Regions from separate parts of the Psychrobacillus sp. FSL K6-2836 genome, predicted to be linked through region 2. Evidence: a T-box and tRNA genes for the amino acid it is inferred to sense, from the RefSeq annotation. Region 2 holds a T-box; the other holds one or more tRNA genes.
What was found. A T-box is a leader RNA that pairs with one kind of tRNA and senses whether it is charged. The one in region 2 lies ahead of serS (serine--tRNA ligase), so its partner is inferred to be a tRNA-Ser.
Positions count from the first base shown of each region.

Region 1: it encodes a tRNA-Ser, which carries the amino acid that the T-box ahead of serS (serine--tRNA ligase) is inferred to sense. The anticodon was not compared.

Region 1 is NZ_JBBOOM010000001.1:3,614,028-3,622,402, forward strand. It holds rRNA gene MKY37_RS17390 (16S ribosomal RNA) at 1-778, shown strand, start outside; rRNA gene MKY37_RS17395 (23S ribosomal RNA) at 975-3,903, shown strand; rRNA gene rrf (5S ribosomal RNA) at 4,025-4,140, shown strand; tRNA gene MKY37_RS17405 (tRNA-Val) at 4,166-4,241, shown strand; tRNA gene MKY37_RS17410 (tRNA-Thr) at 4,257-4,332, shown strand; tRNA gene MKY37_RS17415 (tRNA-Lys) at 4,339-4,411, shown strand; tRNA gene MKY37_RS17420 (tRNA-Leu) at 4,437-4,521, shown strand; tRNA gene MKY37_RS17425 (tRNA-Gly) at 4,539-4,613, shown strand; tRNA gene MKY37_RS17430 (tRNA-Leu) at 4,629-4,717, shown strand; tRNA gene MKY37_RS17435 (tRNA-Arg) at 4,733-4,809, shown strand; tRNA gene MKY37_RS17440 (tRNA-Pro) at 4,815-4,891, shown strand; tRNA gene MKY37_RS17445 (tRNA-Ala) at 4,904-4,979, shown strand; tRNA gene MKY37_RS17450 (tRNA-Met) at 5,003-5,076, shown strand; tRNA gene MKY37_RS17455 (tRNA-Ile) at 5,083-5,159, shown strand; tRNA gene MKY37_RS17460 (tRNA-Ser) at 5,170-5,262, shown strand; tRNA gene MKY37_RS17465 (tRNA-Met) at 5,316-5,390, shown strand; tRNA gene MKY37_RS17470 (tRNA-Asp) at 5,394-5,469, shown strand; tRNA gene MKY37_RS17475 (tRNA-Phe) at 5,673-5,748, shown strand; tRNA gene MKY37_RS17480 (tRNA-Gly) at 5,756-5,829, shown strand; tRNA gene MKY37_RS17485 (tRNA-Ile) at 5,835-5,911, shown strand; tRNA gene MKY37_RS17490 (tRNA-Asn) at 5,916-5,990, shown strand; tRNA gene MKY37_RS17495 (tRNA-Ser) at 5,998-6,088, shown strand; tRNA gene MKY37_RS17500 (tRNA-Glu) at 6,095-6,166, shown strand; gene MKY37_RS17505 (1,4-dihydroxy-2-naphthoate polyprenyltransferase) at 6,738-7,649, opposite strand; gene MKY37_RS17510 (isochorismate synthase) at 7,802-8,375, shown strand, end outside.
Region 2 is NZ_JBBOOM010000001.1:2,172,546-2,180,920, forward strand. It holds gene MKY37_RS10150 (deoxynucleoside kinase) at 1-480, opposite strand, end outside; gene MKY37_RS10155 (glycosyl hydrolase family 18 protein) at 586-1,722, opposite strand; gene tadA (tRNA adenosine(34) deaminase TadA) at 1,792-2,271, shown strand; gene serS (serine--tRNA ligase) at 2,293-3,567, opposite strand; T-box leader at 3,623-3,841, opposite strand; gene pdxT (pyridoxal 5'-phosphate synthase glutaminase subunit PdxT) at 3,865-4,458, opposite strand; gene pdxS (pyridoxal 5'-phosphate synthase lyase subunit PdxS) at 4,460-5,350, opposite strand; gene pdxR (MocR-like pyridoxine biosynthesis transcription factor PdxR) at 5,455-6,867, shown strand; gene MKY37_RS10185 (serine hydrolase) at 6,896-8,230, opposite strand; gene guaB (IMP dehydrogenase) at 8,374-8,375, opposite strand, start outside.

The DNA of each region.
Region 1 (8,375 bases), 1.4 Mb from region 2:
GCGTGGGGAGCAAACAGGATTAGATACCCTGGTAGTCCACGCCGTAAACGATGAGTGCTAAGTGTTAGGGGGTTTCCGCCCCTTAGTGCTGCAGCTAACGCATTAAGCACTCCGCCTGGGGAGTACGGTCGCAAGACTGAAACTCAAAGGAATTGACGGGGGCCCGCACAAGCGGTGGAGCATGTGGTTTAATTCGAAGCAACGCGAAGAACCTTACCAGGTCTTGACATCCCGCTGACCGCTCTAGAGATAGAGTTTTCCCTTCGGGGACAGCGGTGACAGGTGGTGCATGGTTGTCGTCAGCTCGTGTCGTGAGATGTTGGGTTAAGTCCCGCAACGAGCGCAACCCTTGATCTTAGTTGCCAGCATTCAGTTGGGCACTCTAAGGTGACTGCCGGTGATAAACCGGAGGAAGGTGGGGATGACGTCAAATCATCATGCCCCTTATGACCTGGGCTACACACGTGCTACAATGGACGGTACAGAGGGTCGCAACCCCGCGAGGGTGAGCAAATCCCATAAAACCGTTCTCAGTTCGGATTGTAGGCTGCAACTCGCCTACATGAAGCCGGAATCGCTAGTAATCGTGGATCAGCATGCCACGGTGAATACGTTCCCGGGCCTTGTACACACCGCCCGTCACACCACGAGAGTTTGTAACACCCGAAGTCGGTGGGGTAACCCTTACGGGAGCCAGCCGCCGAAGGTGGGACAGATGATTGGGGTGAAGTCGTAACAAGGTAGCCGTATCGGAAGGTGCGGCTGGATCACCTCCTTTCTAAGGATAATATCGGAATACAGATCTTTATCTGTATCTTAACGTTTTGCAGTTCAGTTTTGAATGTTCATTTTTATATGAAGATTCAACGCTTGTTCTTTGAAAACTGGATAAAACGACATTGAAACAATAAACAACAAGAAATTCTGTTGTGATTATTTACGTAATCATGACGTGTAAGACTTTTTAACTTTTAGGTTAAGTTAATAAGGGCGCACGGTGAATGCCTTGGCACTAGGAGTCGACGAAGGACGGCACTAACACCGATATGCTTCGGGGAGCTGTAAGTGAGCTTTGATCCGGAGATTTCCGAATGGGGAAACCCACTGTTCGTAATGGAGCAGTACATTTGCGTGAATACATAGCGCATCTGAGACACACCCAGGGAACTGAAACATCTAAGTACCTGGAGGAAGAGAAAGAAAAATCGATTCCCTGAGTAGCGGCGAGCGAAACGGGAATAGCCCAAACCAAGAGGCTTGCCTCTTGGGGTTGTAGGACACTCTACATAGAGTTACAAAGGAATGAGTTAGACGAAGCGATCTGGAAAGGTCCGCAGGATAGGGTAAAAGCCCCGTAGTCCAAAATTCATTCTCTCTTGAGTGTATCCTGAGTACGGCGGAACACGTGAAATTCCGTCGGAATCCGGGAGGACCATCTCCCAAGGCTAAATACTACCTAGTGACCGATAGTGAACCAGTACCGTGAGGGAAAGGTGAAAAGCACCCCGGAAGGGGAGTGAAATAGATCCTGAAACCGTGTGCCTACAAGTAGTTAGAGCCCGTTAATGGGTGATAGCGTGCCTTTTGTAGAATGAACCGGCGAGTTACGATTACATGCAAGGTTAAGTTGAGAAGACGGAGCCGCAGCGAAAGCGAGTCTGAATAGGGCGAATGAGTATGTGGTCGTAGACCCGAAACCAGGTGATCTACCCATGTCCAGGATGAAGGTAAGGTAACACTTACTGGAGGTCCGAACCCACGCACGTTGAAAAGTGCGGGGATGAGGTGTGGGTAGCGGAGAAATTCCAATCGAACCTGGAGATAGCTGGTTCTCTCCGAAATAGCTTTAGGGCTAGCCTCAAACGTTAGAATCTTGGAGGTAGAGCACTGTTTGGACTAGGGGCCCATCCCGGGTTACCGAATTCAGACAAACTCCGAATGCCAATGATTTATGTTTGGGAGTCAGACTGCGAGTGATAAGATCCGTAGTCAAGAGGGAAACAGCCCAGACCACCAGCTAAGGTCCCAAAGTATTTGTTAAGTGGAAAAGGATGTGGCGTTGCTTAGACAACCAGGATGTTGGCTTAGAAGCAGCCATCATTTAAAGAGTGCGTAATAGCTCACTGGTCGAGTGACGCTGCGCCGAAAATGTATCGGGGCTAAACAAATCACCGAAGCTGTGGATTGATACCTTTGGTATCAGTGGTAGGAGAGCGTTCTAAGGGCGTTGAAGTCAGACCGGAAGGACTGGTGGAGCGCTTAGAAGTGAGAATGCCGGTATGAGTAGCGAAAGACGGGTGAGAATCCCGTCCACCGTATGACTAAGGTTTCCTGAGGAAGGCTCGTCCGCTCAGGGTTAGTCGGGACCTAAGCCGAGGCCGATAGGCGTAGGCGATGGATAACAGGTTGATATTCCTGTACCACCAAACCACCGTTTGAGTAATGGGGGGACGCAGAAGGATAGGGTAAGCATGCTGTTGGTTATGCATGTCCAAGCAGTAAGGTGTGAATGTAGGCAAATCCGCATTCTATAACATTGAGCTGTGATGGCGAGGACGTATGTCCGGAGTTCCTGATTTCACACTGCCAAGAAAAGCCTCTAGCGAGGTGATAGGTGCCCGTACCGCAAACCGACACAGGTAGTCGAGGAGAGAATCCTAAGGTGAGCGAGAGAACTCTCGTTAAGGAACTCGGCAAAATGACCCCGTAACTTCGGGAGAAGGGGTGCTCTTTAGGGTGAATAGCCTTGAAGAGCCGCAGTGAATAGGCCCAGGCGACTGTTTAGCAAAAACACAGGTCTCTGCAAAACCGTAAGGTGAAGTATAGGGGCTGACGCCTGCCCGGTGCTGGAAGGTTAAGAGGAGTGCTTAGCGCAAGCGAAGGTGCGAATTGAAGCCCCAGTAAACGGCGGCCGTAACTATAACGGTCCTAAGGTAGCGAAATTCCTTGTCGGGTAAGTTCCGACCCGCACGAAAGGCGTAACGATCTGGGCACTGTCTCAACGAGAGACTCGGTGAAATTATAGTACCTGTGAAGATGCAGGTTACCCGCGACAGGACGGAAAGACCCCGTGGAGCTTTACTATAGCTTGATATTGAATTTTGGTGCAACTTGTACAGGATAGGCAGGAGCCATAGAGCCCGGAGCGCCAGCTTCGGAGGAGGCGTCGGTGGGATACTGCCCTGGTTGTATTGAAATTCTAACCCATACCCGTAACCCGGGTAGGAGACAGTGTCAGGCGGGTAGTTTGACTGGGGCGGTCGCCTCCTAAAGTGTAACGGAGGCGCCCAAAGGTTCCCTCAGAATGGTTGGAAATCATTCGAAGAGTGTAAAGGCAGAAGGGAGCTTGACTGCGAGACCTACAAGTCGAGCAGGGTCGAAAGACGGGCTTAGTGATCCGGTGGTTCCGCATGGAAGGGCCATCGCTCAACGGATAAAAGCTACCCCGGGGATAACAGGCTTATCTCCCCCAAGAGTCCACATCGACGGGGAGGTTTGGCACCTCGATGTCGGCTCATCGCATCCTGGGGCTGTAGTCGGTCCCAAGGGTTGGGCTGTTCGCCCATTAAAGCGGTACGCGAGCTGGGTTCAGAACGTCGTGAGACAGTTCGGTCCCTATCCGTCGTGGGCGTAGGAAATTTGAGAGGAGCTGTCCTTAGTACGAGAGGACCGGGATGGACACACCGCTGGTGTACCAGTTGTTCTGCCAAGAGCATCGCTGGGTAGCTATGTGTGGACGGGATAAGTGCTGAAAGCATCTAAGCACGAAGCCCCCCTCAAGATGAGATTTCCCATTACGCAAGTAAGTAAGATCCCTCAAAGACGATGAGGTAGATAGGTTCGGGGTGGAAGCGTGGCGACATGTGCAGCTGACGAATACTAATCGATCGAGGACTTAACCAAATTTGTTTATCGTAACAATGTCGTTTATCCAGTTTTGAAAGAATAAATTTTTTATTAAAAAACTCTTGCAATATTCTACAGGGTTGTTATAATAAAACTTGTCTTTCAATAATTATTCAGGTCTAGTGATGATGGCAAAGAGGTCACACCCGTTCCCATACCGAACACGGAAGTTAAGCTCTTTAGCGCCGATGGTAGTTGGGGGTTTCCCCCTGTGAGAGTAGGACGTCGCTGGGCTTGCAAATAATACATAAATTACCCAGGAGGATTAGCTCAGCTGGGAGAGCATCTGCCTTACAAGCAGAGGGTCGGCGGTTCGAGCCCGTCATCCTCCACCATAATATTTTACTCCTGCCGGAGTAGCTCAACTGGTAGAGCAACTGACTTGTAATCAGTAGGTTGAGGGTTCAAGTCCTTTCTCCGGCACCATTTTTCGAGCCATTAGCTCAGTTGGTAGAGCATCTGACTTTTAATCAGAGGGTCGTAGGTTCGAATCCTACATGGCTCATCACTTTTTATAGTGAATATATATTGCGGGTGTGGCGGAACTGGCAGACGCACTAGACTTAGGATCTAGCGCCGCAAGGCGTGGGGGTTCGACTCCCTTCACCCGCACCATTTAATTTAATAACCGAGCGGAAGTAGTTCAGTGGTAGAACACCACCTTGCCAAGGTGGGGGTCGCGAGTTCGAACCTCGTCTTCCGCTCCAAAGATTCACTAAAGTGCCGGGGTGGCGGAACTGGCAGACGCACAGGACTTAAAATCCTGCGGTAGGTGACTACCGTACCGGTTCGATTCCGGTCCTCGGCACCACTTTTATGAAACATTGCGCTCGTAGCTCAATTGGATAGAGCACTTGACTACGAATCAAGAGGTTGCAGGTTCGAGTCCTGCCGAGCGCACCATATAACGGGAAGTAGCTCAGCTTGGTAGAGCACTTGGTTTGGGACCAAGGGGTCGCAGGTTCGAATCCTGTCTTCCCGACCAGTTATTATTTTTGGGGCCTTAGCTCAGCTGGGAGAGCGCCTGCCTTGCACGCAGGAGGTCAGCGGTTCGATCCCGCTAGGCTCCACCATTTATAAAAAGTTTGAAAATCTTGGCGGTGTAGCTCAGCTGGCTAGAGCACTCGGTTCATACCCGAAAGGTCGTGGGTTCGACTCCCTCTGCCGCCATCTTAAGGACCTTTAGCTCAGTTGGTTAGAGCAGACGGCTCATAACCGTCCGGTCGCAGGTTCGAGTCCTGCAAGGTCCACCAACAATATCTTGGAGGAATACCCAAGTCTGGCTGAAGGGATCGGTCTTGAAAACCGACAGGCGGGTCATACCGCGCGGGGGTTCGAATCCCTCTTCCTCCTCCATTTTCATCTTATTGTTTGTGGAAGTAATAAATTATCCTTAAGTATTGTATTGTCGCGGGGTGGAGCAGTGGTAGCTCGTCGGGCTCATAACCCGAAGGTCGCAGGTTCAAATCCTGTCCCCGCAACCAAATGGTCCCGTGGTGTAGCGGTTAACATGCCTGCCTGTCACGCAGGAGATCGCCGGTTCGATCCCGGTCGGGACCGCCATTTATTTATATAAGTTTCAAACCTTATACATATTAATTATTGATTTAGGATAAGCAAAAGGCTTAGCGTAAATCGATTAGAAGTTTGGAATAAGCAAGCAGGTCGAGGAAGCAATCGAGCGAAAGAAGGAGCGTACTAAAGTACGTGACTGATTGAACGAGTGAAGTTGACGAAGAGATGCGTAGCTTAGTGCAAACTGAAGAGGCTCAGTAGCTCAGTCGGTAGAGCAAAGGACTGAAAATCCTTGTGTCGGCGGTTCGATTCCGTCCTGAGCCACCATAGTAATGCGGGTGTAGTTTAGTGGTAAAACCTCAGCCTTCCAAGCTGATGATGAGAGTTCGATTCTCTTCACCCGCTCCAATAATGGGCCTATAGCTCAGCTGGTTAGAGCGCACGCCTGATAAGCGTGAGGTCGATGGTTCGAGTCCATTTAGGCCCACCATTATTCCGAAGTAGCTCAGTGGTAGAGCAATCGACTGTTAATCGATTGGTCGTAGGTTCGAGTCCTACCTTCGGAGCCATATATATGGGGAAGTACTCAAGTGGCTGAAGAGGCGCCCCTGCTAAGGGTGTAGGTCGGGCAACCGGCGCGAGGGTTCAAATCCCTCCTTCTCCGCCATATATAGGCCCCTTGGTCAAGCGGTTAAGACACCGCCCTTTCACGGCGGTAACACGGGTTCGAATCCCGTAGGGGTCATACTCAAAAAAAGGTAACCATTCATTGGTTACCTTTTTTTATATTTGCATTTCATTACTATTAACTATTTCTGCTGTTATACATAGGCGCTTGCACTTTCCTAGAAAAATAAGAACGTATATGGAATATCATGCTGCGAACCGAGCGTTCGTAATACTTTAAAGAATGTTTCAATAGCTACTATATAGGGAGTAGATTTAGTTTTATAATAGTGGTAATACAGAGAAATAGTAACTGTTTATCTAATATAGAAGGAAAGGTGCAACTGAAATTGTATCTTCGGAGGCCGCGCGATGCGGATTAGGCAGTCGTCGTGATACGATGTAGCGTTCTTAGAACGTCATCCTCATTAAAAGATTGGAATGAGTTTCTTCCCAAAAGCTATATTAACCTAGTTCCTAAAGTTGAAGGAGGGGGATGGATATAAAAACGCTATAAAAGTACCGGGCGTCTATTTACCGGTTTTTCGAACCAAATATAATATGTAGATAGAAAACTAGATTAGCGTACATTATATAAACAAAAACAGATGAGAAGGTAAATAACCCCTCATCTGTTTTTATTTTAATTGTTATAAATAATAGCCAATCAGTAAACCTATTCCTAATAGAAACACAAAAATCGTATTTGTCAGTGCAGTATCTTTCATAGCTGGTGCTACTTGAACTGGATTTTCTGTTTGCTTAAACAATTTAATCGCATGTATTGGTTTCTTCAGACTTAATAAGACCAATAAACTCCATGGGGTGATTATTTGTAGAAGTACTAAACCAATGATCCATAGGTAAGATAATACAAAATAAGAAGCTAGAATAGTAATGGCGTTTTTTCGACCAACTAATATAGCCATCGTTTTTCGACCACCTACAGTATCTTCAACTAAATCTCGAATATTATTAGAAAGCATTATCCCAGCAACAAGAAGGGCACTTGGTACAGATAATAAAACAGCAAATACTGGCACTGAACCAACTTGAATATAAACGGCAATTAAAACAATTAACATACCCATAAACAACCCACTAAATAGTTCTCCAAAGGGAGTACTAGAAATAGGGTAAGGTCCACCTGTGTAGAAATATCCCACTGCCATAGAAATCGCACCAACTACTAATAATAGCCAGGAGCTTTCGTAACAAATATAGATTCCTAATAAGGCAGCTATTATATATAATAATAGGGCTAATTGCATGACAGTTTTGGGTTTTACACCATTACGGACAATAGCTCCACCGATACCTACCGATTCCTCGCTATCGAGGCCTCGTACAAAATCATAATATTCGTTAAACATATTTGTAGCAGCTTGTATGAGTAGACATGCTAGTAACATAGCTATAAATAATAACCAGTCAATTTTAGCCTCATATAGGGCAATCATTGTACCTAAGAAAACAGGAGCAAATGAGGCAGTTAGAGTATGTGGTCTTGTTAATTTCCACCAAACACGCCAGCCTTTATCTGCTTGAAATTCGTGTGACATCATTTTTCTCTCCTTTAAAAGAATCCAAACTCAATTTTAGCATATATTTATGGCTAAATGTGTGCTGAAATGTGTAGAAAGATGTATGATTAAGGGTAGAGTAAATTAATTATCCTAGATAAAAGAGTAGTTATTAAACGGAGGTCATATTTATGCCGAAAACTACCGGTGCCATTAATACAAAATACCGTTTTTATACGGAAACGATAGAAGTATCAAGATTATCCGCACAAGCCTTTTTTGAGGCAGGGGACGAAATATATAAAGGGAAACGTTATTTTTGGCAAAACAAAGAGAAAACGCTCACTTTAGTAGGGTTGGGACATGCCCATACAATTACAAATAATTTAGAAGATGATAGATACAAGGATATTGATATGAAGTGGAAGGAACTATGCCAGTCATCATTAAAGGAAAAAGCAGATGTATCTCCTATTCTTTTTGGGGGATTCGCGTTTGATCCGAAAAACAAGATTAAGTCGGAATGGGATACATTTCCGTCTGCATTCTTTGTCGTATCTACATTTCAGTTAGTTATTCGACATGACCAAGCATTTGTAAATATTCACTATATTACGGATGAAGCGAAGAGCACGGAAACTTTTGAACAGCTACGTATAGAAAGAGACACACTAATACACACTGCTCAAGTAAAAGAGTTAAAGGTACATGCCAAACCAACCCTAATCAACCGAGAAGATCGCTTGAAGGATGAGTATTTGCATG
Region 2 (8,375 bases):
ATCGGCTGAGAGCTGCTTCAAATAATCAGAGCTAATTTTTTTTTCAAAATCTCTCCCTCGCATATCGATTCGCCCAAGAAGTATATCTATGCTTGCATCTATATATATGACCATATTAGGAACTGGCATATCCTTCGTCAAAATTTGATAGATCGATTCATATTTTTCATATTCTACTTCACTCAATGTACGTTTCGCGAAAATTAGATTTTTGAAAATATGATAATCTGCAACAACTGGACTTTCTTTCGATAAATATTTTTTCTCTATATCACTTAATTGTTTATAACGATTACACAGAAAAAACATCTCTGTTTGGAAGCTCCATTCTGCAATGTCCTCGTAAAACTTATTTAAAAAAGGATTTTCATCCACAATCTCTTTTAATAATTCAAATTGGTATTTAGTTGCTATAGCCTTGGCCAAGGAAGTCTTCCCAACCCCTATTGGACCTTCTACCGTTATAAATGGAATGGACATAAGTTTAACCTCACTCTAAGATTTCAAGTCGTATCATCTATTTTAACACACGCCAAAAATGAAAAATAGAGCAAATCCACCTTTCCAAGGAAAGGCTAATTTGCTCTATATTTTCTTCACCTGGAACATTTCGTGAAGTAAATACCAATTTTGTGGAAAGTCAAAACCACTGTGCCAATATGCAATTCCTAGTAGTTGTAGTTCTTTTAAGAGCTTAAACTTAGCTTGAATAGATCGTGCATCTTCAAACCATACCTCGTGTTCAATACCATCCTGCCAATAGTGAAAGAAAGGAGCCTGCGCATTTTGATCGTATTCAATTGCTGCATTTCGATCCTTTGCTAATTGAATGGCCTGTTGTGGACTTAATGCTTTAGCAATTGGGTTTCCAACTTTATATGGTAAAGTCCAATCGTATCCATACAAATTCTGCCCCATCATAATTTTACTTGGAAGTATTTCTGTTTTTGCATATTCCAATACTCTGCGAACAGGTCCGATTGGTGAAACTGCCATCGGTGGCCCCCCACTATAACCCCACTCATAAGTCATAATAACAACAAAATCTGCCACTTCACCTATCGCCTTATAATCAAATGCTTCATACCATCTTCCTGGTTGATCGTCACTTGTTTTAGGAGGAAGTGTTACAGATATAATATATCCTTTTGCAAATTCTTTAAATTCCTTTATAAAGTTCACATAATTTTCTCTGTCACTAGCATCCATATACTCAAAATCTATATGAATATGATTCGTTCCTCTTTTTTCTGCCTCTGCTACTGCTTGTTCAAACAAATTCAACTTTACTACTTCATCCGTGAAAACAGTATGAGCTAAGGAACCATTAAACGCATAATTTTCAATATTTGCTAGCACAATAACTGTTTCTACTTGATGCTCTTTAGCAATTTCATTTAACGTACCCCAATTCATTTTCGTTAATGACCCGTCTCGTAGCACTTCATACGAAAATGGCATCATGTACGTTAAGTTTGAGGCTACTTTCTCTACTTGCTCTAACACACGTTCCGAGGGTATTTCTGTATACCATTCCACGTATAAGTTCGTTTCAATGGTAGGTCTGGTTGGACTCGGGGTCGATGGGAGTACTAGTGCCTGCCCTACTACTAATACATCAGGGTCAGGGAGTTCATTAATAGTGACAATACTTTCCACTGTTATTCCGGACCGTTTGGCGATTGCATATATACTATCTCCCTGTTTAACTATATGGATCAATGCATCACTCCTTCATCATAGGGTATGCATGTTGCCAAAAAAACATGCTACACTATGCAAAAGGAGTCGATGAAAATGGATGAATATTATATGAAGTTAGCCATAGAAGAAGCAAAAAAAGCAGCTGCCATTGGTGAAGTTCCAATAGGTGCAGTAATAGTACATAATGATCAAGTTATTGCTTCAGGTTACAACTTAAGAGAAACAACCCAAAATGCCACTACACATGCAGAACTCCTTGCTATTCAAGAGGCCTGTACAACATTAAATAATTGGAGACTAGAAGAAACAACTCTATATGTCACCTTAGAGCCATGCCCGATGTGTGCAGGAGCCATTTTACAGTCCCGTATTCCTCGAGTAGTATACGGAGCAAGAGACGCCAAAGCAGGCTGTGTCGATTCTCTTTACCGACTATTGAATGATGATCGATTTAACCACCGCTGTGAAGTGACAGAAGGCGTTTTAGCAGAGGAATGCGGCAATATACTCACTCAGTTTTTTCGTAATCTTCGCGAACAAAAGAAGAACCAGAAACGCTGTTTGTAGCGAATCTGGTTCTTCTTTTAATTATTTTATAACTGTTTTTCCACCCATGTAAGGAACAAGAACTTCTGGAACTATTACTGTTCCATCTGCTTGTTGGTAATTTTCTAAAATAGCTGCGACCGTGCGTCCGAGTGCTAATCCACTACCATTTAAAGTATGCACGTACTCTGGTTTCCCTCCAGCTTCACGGCGGAAACGAATTCCTGCACGTCGAGCTTGAAAATCTTCAAAGTTACTGCAAGAAGAAATCTCTTTATATTCACCATAACTTGGCAACCAAACTTCTAAATCGTATTTCTTCGCAGCTGTAAAGCCTAAATCTGCTGTACACATATGAAGTTTACGATATGGGAGACCTAACAGTTGTAAAACTTTTTCGGCATGACCAGTTAAAAGTTCTAGCTGCTCATAAGAATCTTCAGGCTTCACAAAACGAACTAATTCGACTTTGTTAAATTGATGTTGACGTATTAATCCACGAGTATCGCGACCAGCAGAACCTGCTTCTGAACGGAAACAAGCGCTAAAAGCAGTGAATGCCTGCGGAAGTTCAGCCCCATCTAATATTTCATCTCTATAAAAGTTCGTTACAGGTACTTCTGCTGTTGGTATTAAGAAGTAATCCTCTTCCCCGATTAGGAAAGCATCCTCTTCAAATTTTGGAAGTTGCCCCGTGCCTGTTAAACTTGTACGGTTTGCTAAATAAGGTGGAAGCATTTCTTCATAGCCATGCTCTTCTGCGTGCAAATCCATCATGAAGTTTAACAATCCACGTTCTAGTCTAGCTCCTAAACCACGATAAAATGCAAATCGACTTCCTGTCACTTTTGCAGCACGTTCAAAATCTACTAATTTTAAGTCTGTCGCAATATCCCAATGTGCTTTTGTTTCAAAATCAAATGAAGGAACTTCTCCCCATTTAAATATTTCTATGTTATCATCCTCAGAGTCACCGATTGGCACACTGTCATGTGGAACATTAGGGATACGCATCATCATATATTCAAACTTTTCTTCAACGTCACGTAACTCATCGTCTAATGCTTTTATTTCATCTCCTACTTCACGCATACGTGCAATAAGATCATCTGCATTTTCTTTATTTCGTTTCATCAAAGATATTTTTTGAGAAAACTCATTTCTTTCAGCCTTCAACACTTCTGTTTTCGCTATCAATTCACGACGCTTTTGGTCTAAAGGTTGGAATTGATCAAACTCTGAAATATTTTCTCCACGCTTAGCTAGTTTTGCTTTTACTGTTTCATAATTCTCTCGTACAAATTTTACATCCAACATATATAATTCCTCCTTAGAATTTTCGAAAAAACGACAAAAAAGCCCCCATCCCATGAAAAGGGACGAGAGCATACCCGCGTTGCCACCCTGATTGATCCAGTCATCGACCGAATCCACTTACTTGTTCTGTAACGGCTTTTCAACCGGCACGACTTACTAATCATTCAGTCGCACAACTCAAAGGACGGATTCACAAGTGTTTATATCAGCTTCCACCACCCGCTGACTCTCTAAAAAAAACGTGCTTGTTACTGCTTCCTATCATCGTTTTTGATTCATGAAATTACTCATACTTTACTATACGTTAACTTCTTTTGCAAGACTTTCCTTTACCATCTCTATAAAATATGCCGTAATCCGATGATCATCAGTTAACTCGGGATGAAAAGAACATCCTAACAAATGACCTTGTCTTACCATCACGATTCTATCCTCATAAGTTGCCAGTATTTCTACATTTCCCTCTGCATTTACAATATGTGGTGCTCGTATAAATACCGCTGGAAAACCATCTGCAACACCTTCAATATATAAATCTGTTTCAAAGCTATCCACCTGTCTCCCAAAAGAGTTACGTTCTACAGTAGCATCCAGAGCACCTAAATGTGAATAATCATACCCCACTAAGTCTTTAGCAAGTAGGATTAAGCCTGCACAAGTTCCAAACATCGGTTTCCTATCTAATGCAAACTTCTGTAGTGGTTCTAACATATCAAATCGATCAATCAGCTTTCGCATTACTGTACTTTCTCCTCCAGGGAGTATTAGTCCATCCACTAACGCTAAGTCTTCCACACTTTTTACTGTTAAAGCCTTTGCTCCACTTGCTTCAATTGAGAAAATATGCTCGCTAACTGCACCTTGAAGAGCTAGAACACCTATTTTAACCATATTACCACCCTCTATCTTGCATACGATCTGCGGCGGATAAACGAGAAATTTCGATTCCCTTCATCGGGATTCCTAAATCTTTTGAAATCTCTACAAGTAATTTATAATCTCTGAAATGTGTTGTTGCTTCTACAATTGCTTTAGCAAATTTCTCTGGACTTTCTGACTTGAAAATCCCAGACCCTACAAATACACCATCTGCTCCAAGCTCCATCATTAGAGCCGCATCTGCAGGAGTCGCTACTCCACCTGCTGCGAAGTTTACAACCGGTAATTTACCAGCATGTTTAATCTGTAATAAAACATCATATGGTGCACCCAAATTTTTGGATTGCGTCATTAGTTCATCTTCGCTCATATGTACTATTTTACGAACCTGTGCATTTACTTTACGTAAATGACGCACTGCTTCTACAATGTTCCCTGTACCCGGTTCTCCTTTTGTGCGAAGCATTGAAGCTCCTTCACCAATTCTTCGTGCTGCTTCTCCAAGATCTTTACATCCACATACAAAAGGTACTGTAAATTCACTTTTTCGTAGATGATATTCTTCATCTGCTGGAGTTAGTACTTCTGATTCATCAATATAGTCAACACCCATTGCTTCTAAAATACGTGCTTCTGTAATATGACCAATACGCGCTTTGGCCATCACTGGAATTGTTACTGCTCCCATTACCTCTTCCATAATGCGGGGGTCGGCCATACGAGCTACTCCTCCTGCTGCACGAATATCGGATGGTACTCGTTCTAATGCCATAACTGCAACTGCACCTGCTGCCTCGGCAATTTTGGCTTGCTCAGCATTAATAACGTCCATAATAACGCCACCCTTTTGCATTTCAGCCATTCCTCTTTTTACTCGATCTGTTCCTGTTAAATTAGTTGCCATAATTATTTTCCCTCCATTATCTTTATAAACTTTAGTATAATAAATTATGACCCTACGAAAAGCGTCAGAAACAAATTAAATGAAGTGGTCAGATAGGAGCAATGATGGATTTCTTAATGTTTCAGCTAGTACAAGAATCAAAAACTCCACTATATGAACAACTATATAGTGCTATAAAAGAAGCAATTATAAACGGAACAATTGAAGAAGGTATTAAGCTTCCCTCTAAAAGAAAGCTAGCTGATTATTTAGCTGTTAGTCAAACAACGATTGAATTTGCCTATAGCCAATTAGTTGCTGAAGGATTTATCTCCTCTGAACCTAGACGTGGATACTTCGTTCAAAATTTAGAGGAATTAGCTATTATTGAACAGGATACTCCCATCATAATGCAGGAAGCGAGTGATACATTTTCCTTTTCTATTGATCTTTCTCCAGGGAAAATCGATACAGATTCATTTCCTTTTGCGACTTGGAGAAAATATGCAAAGGATATTGTAAATGATGAAAACAAAGACCTTCTTCAGCTAGGGCATCCTCAAGGAGATTATGGATTGCGTCAGCAAATCTCTTCTTATTTGTTCCAATCTAGAGGAGTGAAAAGCACGCCTGAACAGATTATCCTAGGCTCAGGTACTGAACAAATTATGCCACTCATCATTCATTTACTTGGAGATAAAGCAGTGTATGGATTTGAAAATCCCGGATATCCTCTTACGCACCATTTGTTTTTTGAAGATAGTAGAAAATCTGTACCTATTCCAGTAGATGACGATGGGGTCGTAGTCGCTAAACTAGAACAGTCTTTTGCCAATGTGATGTATGTAACTCCCTCCCACCAATTTCCGACAGGAGCAGTATTATCCGCAACTCGGCGCAGTCAGTTACTCGCATGGGCATACCAGCAGGATAATCGATATATTATTGAAGATGATTACGATAGCGAGTTTAGGTATACAGGTAAGCCAATTCCTTCCCTCCAAGGTATCGATCAAAATGAAAGGGTCATTTATTTAAGTACGTTTTCTAAGTCACTAATGCCCTCTTTACGAATAGCCTATGCAGTATTACCAAAATCACTACTCTCCCAATATAAACAACGATTTTCCTATTATTCTGCTACGGTTCCTCGAATGGATCAACACTTACTGTCAAACTTTATGGAGGATGGATACTTTGCAAAACATTTAAATAAAATGAGAAAAATTTATAAGCGAAAGTTAGAGATTATTACGAAAACTATTATGCAATACGAACCAACTGTTACAATTTCGGGAGAGCAAGCAGGTATGCATATACTGCTAACGATTCATACAACTAGAACAGAGGCAGATTTAGTAAATCTTGCGGAACAAGCAGACATTCGGATATATGGGCTTCAGGAATACATTTCATCGGAATTAGAGGAGAAGACGGCTCCAAAGCTTGTATTAGGATTTGGGGGATTAAAAGTAGAGGAGGTTGCTTCTTCCATTCATCAATTAATGCATGCTTTAGAAATAACAAAAACACTGTAACTCCAATGAGCTACAGTGTTTTTGTTATTTAAAATAATCCACCTATAAAGTCTGTTGTGCTATTCCATAAGTTTGCGAAAAACTTACCAATACCTTGGAACATCAAGCTAAACCAACTAGCACGTTCTACAGCCTCAGTAGTTACTACGTCCGTTTCCGCTGCTTGGTCAATTATATAGCCATAGTCCGTTCCTTCGGATTTCTCTAAGTGAACTTTACCAACGACTGTATCCTTTTTAATATCTGCTTCAAGCTTTTCTTTGCTTGCTGTAAATACAGGCTTGTACAATTCTTTTTCATTTGTCTTAATGACCATAGAAATAGGATCCTTCACAGCTATAGCTACTGTATCCTCTTTCCCTTTTTCTACTTCTAGTGTTTCATGTTCTGGAATTTTAAATCCTGCTGGAACAATTTCTTCTTTAGAAAATTGGGAGAATCCGTAATCCAATAAGGCTCTTGTTGCATCAAAACGGGCTTTATACGAGCCATTACCATCTGCATCGACTGCTTTCATTACGACAGAAATAACACGCATTCCGTTCTTTTGAGCAGTTGCAGTAAAGGAATGTCCTGCAAATTCTGTTGTTCCAGTTTTTAATCCATCTACACCTTCATATTCATATACTAGACCTGGTAACATCCAGTTCCAGTTACTCATCTCTATTGCATCAGAAGTTCCTTCACGGAATGTTTTCTTAGCAATCTTTGTTGTTTCTAAAACCTCAGGAAAATCTTTCATTAAATAATAAGCTAGAGTTGCTACTGATTTTGCTGGCATAACGTTTTCATCAGAAGGACTGGTACTTGCTGGATGCATTCCTTGCAAGTCTTCATTGTTTAAACCGGAAGAATTGACAAATTTATATCCTTCTAAGCCCATTTCTGCTGCTTTTTCATTCATCAACTTCACAAAATTCTCTTCGGTGCCTGCAATTGTTTCAGCAATGGCAATAGTTGCTGCATTTGCTGAGTATATAGCCATCGCTTCATAAAGCTCTTGAATAGAATAACTGCCGTCCTCACGTAGTGGTACATTACTTAAACGACGATCTTGAGAGATTTTGTATGTATATTCATTGACATTGTATTGTTGATCCCATGTTACTTTACCTTCTTCTATTGCTTCAAATAACAAATACTCCGTCATCATTTTCGTCATACTCGCTATACCTAACGATGACTCAGAATTCTTTTCATATAGAATTTTTCCTGTTTCTGCATCGATTAAAATTGCTGCATCTACATTTAAATTCAAACTTTCCTCTGCTTTTGTAGCAGCAGGCATACCACATACTACTGACACAAGAAACATCGGAAGTACTAGCCATTTTATCATTGATGTCATCCAAACCTTCTTCACTATCGTACCTCCACCTTTTGTTTTTATCATTGCCCATTTTATCACACTTTAGCACGGTAGGGACACTTGTACACAAAAAAGCACCCATTCGACCTAGTTTAAGACGACGAATGAGTGCAAAAGTTTCTATATTACGAAATTACTT